One region of the Shewanella sp. 1180_01 genome, then DNA from elsewhere that is predicted to be linked to it. Evidence: predicted binding sites of a transcription regulator. Region 1 holds the regulator's gene; each other region holds the start of a gene.
The links. The regulator NrdR, encoded in region 1, represses ribonucleotide reductase genes. The targets are predictions, from matches to a motif close to AAACACNANATNTNGTGTTT.
Positions count from the first base shown of each region.

Region 2: a site for NrdR is predicted at 1,461-1,480, ahead of nrdD (anaerobic ribonucleoside-triphosphate reductase). Genes of this name have one in related genera too.
Region 3: a site for NrdR is predicted at 621-640, ahead of nrdA (class 1a ribonucleoside-diphosphate reductase subunit alpha). Genes of this name have one in related genera too.

Region 1 is NZ_VXCT01000015.1:46,020-48,295, forward strand. It holds gene ribD (bifunctional diaminohydroxyphosphoribosylaminopyrimidine deaminase/5-amino-6-(5-phosphoribosylamino)uracil reductase RibD) at 1-826, opposite strand, end outside; gene nrdR (transcriptional regulator NrdR) at 973-1,422, opposite strand; gene glyA (serine hydroxymethyltransferase) at 1,692-2,276, opposite strand, start outside.
Region 2 is NZ_VXCT01000006.1:30,343-32,618, reverse strand. It holds gene nrdD (anaerobic ribonucleoside-triphosphate reductase) at 1-1,429, opposite strand, end outside; gene FW758_RS05245 (hypothetical protein) at 1,689-2,276, opposite strand, start outside.
Region 3 is NZ_VXCT01000004.1:127,080-129,355, reverse strand. It holds gene FW758_RS04470 (HAD family hydrolase) at 1-268, shown strand, start outside; gene nrdA (class 1a ribonucleoside-diphosphate reductase subunit alpha) at 795-2,276, shown strand, end outside.

The DNA.
Region 1 (2,276 bases):
AGGGCAATTGTGCTTGAAACTCTGCGGGATAAGCCACGGTCGAGACCAAGAGTATCGGCGATACGATAGCCAAACAGGCAGCCGATAACGGCAAACGGGCGCGACTATCGAGTATGACTCTTAATGGCTGCAGTAATTGCGCCTCGGTTACGCTGTCTTTTATGCCGCCAAGCTCTTGATATCGTACATTGAGTGAGGGATCGTCAGCCAGTATGGTTTCAATCCCAGTCACCAACGCGCAGGAACGTAAGCGTAAGCGCTGCACGTCGCGGCGAGATTCAGGCCCGGTAATCCATTTAGACACACCGTTAGACAGCGCGGTTTTACCATCGAGACTCGCAGCCAATTTGACTGTAACTCTGGGTAAACCCGATTCCATGCGCTTCATAAAACCTAAATTCAAGGCATAAGCTTCATCGCGGTGTAATCCCACATCCACTTCAATACCAGCGTCGCGCAGCATTTGAATACCGCGACCAGCCACTTGCGGATTAGGATCTTCTACCGCTACCACCACACGTTTAACGCCAATATTGATCAGCGCCAAGGCGCAGGGCGGCGTGCGGCCATAATGACTGCACGGCTCTAAGGTGACATAGGCTGTTGCGCCGCGGGCGTGTTCACCTGCCATGCGTAAGGCATGAACTTCGGCGTGGGGCTCACCCGCTTTTTGATGATAACCTTCGCCGACAATCTGATTATCTTTAACGATAACGCAGCCCACACTGGGATTGGGTCTCGTGGTGTAAAAGCCTTTGCGCGCCAATTGAATCGCGCGGCTCATCATTTGGGTATCGAGTACGGACCAACTTATGTTCAAGCTCATGTTCAACCCTGTTGTTAAAGGTTTCGGCTTTCACCAGTCTTGTAAATCTGTGTTTAAAACCTGTCTTGCAGAAGCTATTAATCAAAAGCCTCTTTTAAAGCTAACGCAACCAGAAGCCTGAACGACAGGCCACAAAAATCGAATAACTACTTTTGCAGTTTGGCGATGGCTTCACCAAATTCAGACACGTCTTCAAAAGCGCGGTACACAGAAGCAAAACGTATGTAGGCGACTTTATCGAGACTCATCAATTGCTCCATCATCAAGTTACCCACCATTTCTGACGGCACTTCCCGCTCACCAGTGGCGCGTAGGGTAGATTTGATTTTGCTAAGCGCTTGCTCGATTTCATCCATAGACACGGGGCGTTTTTCAACGGCGCGCAGCATGCCACCTTGGAGTTTTTCTTCATCGAAGGGTTGGCGTGAACCATCACGTTTAATCACCCTAGGCATGACTAACTCGGCGCCTTCGAAGGTGGTAAATCTTTCATGGCATTCGGTGCATTCTCGGCGACGGCGCACTTGATGGCCTTCCGCCACTAATCGAGAATCGATGACTTTAGTATCTGTCGCGCTGCAAAATGGACAATGCATTGAGCCTCCTGCCAGTGAATGCGAGTAAAGCGTTAATGGCTTTACCTGTTAAATCTCAGCTAAACGCAATGGATTTAAGCCTAAGATTTTACCAATAAAAATGGCCGCTTGATGCGGCCATGGGATTTTATCCTATTTATGGGCTGAGGTTAACTACCGGATGCTAAGTACCTGATGTAAGTACCTGATGTAAGTACCTCATGTAAGTACCTAGTCAGCAAGCGATCACTCTCAGCCAATCATCTACTTAGCGTAGATGCGTCAGCAAATTAGCCGTAAACAGGGAAACGTGCACACAGTGCCAGTACTTGGCCCTTCACACGCTCAATCACAGCAGGATTGCTTGCATCATCAAGGATGTCACAAATCCAACCAGTCAGCTCTTTCGATTCCGCTTCTTTAAAGCCGCGGCGCGTAATCGCTGGCGTACCGATACGCACACCTGAGGTCACAAAAGGTGAACGTGGGTCGTTTGGCACTGAGTTTTTGTTCACAGTAATGTTAGCGCTACCTAAGGCGGCATCGGCTTCTTTACCGGTTAAGTCACGACCAATCAGGTCAACTAACATTAAGTGGTTGCTGGTTCCACCAGAGACGATTTTGTAACCGCGCTCAAGGAACACTTCAACCATAGCTTTAGCGTTTTTAACCACTTGCTGTTGGTACACTTTAAATTCTGGCTCTAGTGCTTCTTTGAACGCAACCGCTTTACCAGCGATAACGTGCATTAATGGGCCACCTTGACCGCCTGGGAATACCGCTGAATTCAACTTTTTGTACAAGTCTTCATCGTCAGCAGCAGACAGGATCACGCCACCACGAGGACCGGCTAAGGTTTTGTGGGTCGTTGACGT
Region 2 (2,276 bases), on a different contig from region 1:
TTTGAGAAACATCATCATCGGCGCGCAAGCGCACACCACAGGCGCCTTCCATATAGAGGATTGGTGCCACGCGGGCTTTAACGCCATTGAGTCGCTCAATGCGAGTATCCAACGCTTTGCGAGCTAAGACTAGTCTGTCATCTAAAAGACGATAAAATTCCGCTTCATCACCCTTGGCTTCTAAAGCAATCCGCGGCAAGTTTAAGCTCACTACCCCGAGATTATTACGTCCTTCATGCATGAGTTCGCCATTTTCCTCGTAGGTGCCTAAAAAGCTGCGGCAGCCCATTGGGGTTTTAAATGAACCTGTGACTTTCTCGACTTGCTCGTAATTGAGAATGTCGGGATACATGCGCATAGTCGCGCACTTGAGCGCCATCTGTTTGACATCGTAATTGCAATCGCCAGTCTTGTGATTAATGCCATCACGAATCGCAAACACTAACTTAGGAAAAACTGCCGTCTTACGATTTTTACCCAATCCCGCCATCCGTACTTTCAGCATAGATTGCTGAATTAAGCGGGATTCCCACGAGGTGCCTAACCCAAAGCCAAAGGTCACGAATGGTGTTTGGCCGTTGGCGGTATGCAAGGTATTAACCTCATACTCCAAAGACTGAAATGCATCGTGACATTCTTTTTCAGTTTGCGCCGTGGCAAAAGCTTTGGCGTCGGTGATCTTCCAATTCAAGGCGATTTGGTAGTGCTTGTCGTAGCTCTTAGCGACAAATGGCGCCAACACTTCGTCGATACGATTAATGGTCGTGCCGCCATAAATATGGCTCGCCACTTGGGCAATGATCTGCGCGGTGACGGCTGTCGCCGTTGAAATAGACTTAGGGGTTTCGATTTCGGCATTACCCATTTTAAAACCATGGGTTAACATGCCCGCCAAATCAATCAGCATGCAGTTAAACATCGGGAAAAACGGTGAGTAATCTAAGTCGTGGTAGTGGATCTCGCCCGCTTCATGGGCAGCAACCACATCCTTTGGCAAGATATGACTCTTGGCATAATGTTTGGCGACTATACCTGCGAGCAAATCCCGCTGAGTTGGGATAACTTTCGAATCTTTATTGGCATTTTCATTGAGTAACGCCGCATTGCTTTGCTCGACTAAACCACGGATTTCGAGGTTTAATTTACTGGTCGCTTCACGGCACACATCTCGGTCGTGACGGTATTCGATATACACCCGCGCTAATGATTTGTACGGCCCTTCCATCAGTAAATTCTCAACCGCATCCTGCAGATGATGGATATCGACTTCGGTTAAGGTCGCGACGCTTTGACTGATACACGCTGCCACTGTCGCTGCATAGTCGCCATCCTCTATTCCAACTGAGTTTGCAGCGGCATTCACTGCATCCCTTATCCTTGTTTCATCAAAAGGTGTGCGGCAACCATCACGCTTAATTACGACTGGCATTGTTCAGTTCCTCTCCATCTCGCCTAAAAATTAACACTACATCTAGTGATTTTAAAAGCATAAAACACAATATGTAGAGCATTAAGCTACAGCGACGGTGAGGCGTCCATGATCCAGATCATAGTTTTTAGGATGAAATAAAAGAACAAACCAGAACTGCAGCTAGGCCCAATTATCTGAAAATTGCGCCTTGACCTGCTGATTAAACCCAGCTAGTTGATGCCTGAAATCAGTGATGATCAAGCACCATAACTCAAGATTAACGTTTAGCGAGTGCGAGATAACTACTGAGTTGGCCCGATGCCGACTGATGCGAGCCCATAGAAGAAGCGAGTTGCATCATAGATTTAAGCCCCTGCCATTGCTGCTTTTGGGTATCCGTTAGTGGTGGCTCGGAGTTTAAATAATCCGTTAACTGGCCAAGGACTTTGGTGGCTTTTTGAGCGAGCACCGGCGACTGAGCATCATCCATATTGGTCAAAACGTTTTTCGCATCGACCAAGGTATTGATAAGGGGGTTGTTCGATGATTTTTTGGCTAATGATTTGAGCTCATCATCTAAGAAATCTTGCAGCGACTGCTTACTCGGCGTGGTTGTGCTCGGAACTGTAATACCGTTTTTTGATAAACGGTCGAGTTGCACGTCCGATAAAATGCCGTCTTTTTGTAAACGTGACACTAATGCGGGAATATCGGCGACACCAAATTTTCCATCGGCAAAAAAATCCTTCGCCATCGACTGAATTTTCTGTGCACGTTGCGCCCGTGGCGACAGCGCTATCTCATCGGCTTTACCCGCGTCGGGTTTAGCGGCATCCGTCTGAGTTTTCTTGGTCTCAGTGGTCGC
Region 3 (2,276 bases), on a different contig from region 1:
CATCAGTGGCGATTCAACCAAACACCCAAAACCCCACACAGCACCTATGTTGTTAGGGGCTCAGCAACTGAACTGCGCTCCAGAGCACATTTTGTATCTTGGGGATGCCGAGCGGGATTTGTTAGCAGCGAAGGCGGCGGGCATGTTAGGCGGCGTTGCCCTATGGGGTTATCTGGGTGTCAACGACAAGCCATCGCAATGGCCAGCTCACGCACACTTTGCCAGCCCAACTGAGCTACATCAGGCATTAGTCGACGCATTGGCCTAGAAAAACTCGCTAATAAAACGGCTAACAGACGTCACCATGACACTCAAAGATAAACCTTTTGCTAAAGCCAATATGCAGACACACATAAGTGTGTTTGCCTGATTTTTACCTGCGAATAAAATCAGGCGGCGAAAGGTCGGCGGATAAAAGATCGGCACTTGTGCGCGATCGCGATCTAAAGAAAAGATCGCCTAAAAATCCCCCATGAGTGCGACACACTAACCTGAAATTGAGCTTCAAGGTTAGTCGTTACTAACGCGAAAGCTTATCCTCAACTTATCCACAAGATGTCCCCTGAATTCAGACTTGCAAATAGGGTCAAACCTCACTATCTTGTATCCCAGATAATTTAAAACACCATATCTTGTGTATAGGTAGCAATCAGACACACTAGTAGTTCGCCGCTTAATTGACTCGTTTTCAACCAGTCAGCAGTATTTAAGGGACGGTTATTGATTGTTTTACAAGGATACGTACGGTGAATTTGCTCACCTAAATAGATATAAGAACCAAGGCCTATCTCCAAATGAATAGCACTATGACAGTCACAAAACGCTGTGGCGATCGTGAGAATATCGATCTCGAAAAAATACACCGCGTAATTACTTGGGCAGCCAAGGGATTAAAAAACGTTTCTGTTTCTGAAGTTGAACTTCGCTCGCACCTACAGTTTTTCGATGGCATCCCAACCGAAGCTATCCATGAAACCATTATCAAAGCGGCTGCGGATTTAATTTCTCCAGAATCACCGGACTATCAATTCCTCGCCGCCCGTTTAGCGGTGTTTCATTTGCGTAAGAAGGCCTTTGGTCAGTTCGAGCCGCCAGCACTGTATACCCACGTGACTAAGTTAGTTGAGCTTGGCAAGTATGACATGCACATTCTGCAGGATTACAGCAGCGAAGAACTCGACGTGATGGATACCTATATCGACCATTGGCGCGATATGGACTTCTCTTACGCTGCGGTAAAACAGCTTGAAGGCAAATATTTAGTTCAAAACCGTGTGACGCACGAAATCTACGAGAGCGCCCAGTTCCTCTACATTTTGGTCGCGGCCTGTTTGTTTGCCCGTTATCCAAAAGAAACGCGCCTGAAATACGTTAAAGATTTCTATGACGCGGTATCGACCTTTAAGATTTCGCTACCAACGCCAATCATGGCCGGTGTGCGCACGCCAACACGTCAGTTCAGCTCTTGCGTACTGATCGAATGTGGTGACAGCTTAGATTCAATCAACGCGACAGCTTCGTCGATTGTGAAATACGTCAGTCAACGTGCGGGTATCGGTATTAACGCCGGTCGTATTCGCGCCTTAGGTAGCCCAATCCGTGGTGGTGAAGCCTTCCACACAGGTTGTTTACCTTTCTATAAGTATTTCCAAACCGCAGTTAAGTCTTGCTCTCAAGGCGGCGTGCGTGGTGGTGCTGCGACCCTGTTCTACCCTATTTGGCACTTAGAAGTCGAATCTCTGCTGGTATTGAAAAATAACCGCGGCGTAGAAGACAACCGTATCCGTCATTTAGACTACGGTGTGCAGTTGAACAAAGTCATGTATCAACGTCTGATCAAAGGCGAAAACATCAGCCTGTTTAGCCCATCTGACGTACCTGGCTTGTACGATGCTTTCTTTGAAGATCAAAATGAATTCGAACGTTTATATGTGCAATATGAGCAAGACAGCAGCATTCGTAAGAAAACCATAAAGGCTGTTGAGCTGTTTTCACTGATGATGCAAGAGCGCGCCTCAACTGGCCGTATCTACATTCAAAACGTGGATCACTGCAACACTCACAGCCCGTTCGATTCAAAAGTCGCACCGATCAGACAGTCTAACCTGTGTCTTGAAATCGCCCTGCCGACTAAACCATTGAACAACATCGATGATCCAGAAGGTGAAATCGCGCTTTGTACGCTGTCAGCACTTAACTTAGGTTCTATCAAAGAATTATCTGATATTGAGCCATTAGCCGACCTCGCCGTACGTGCACTGGATAACCTGTTGGAT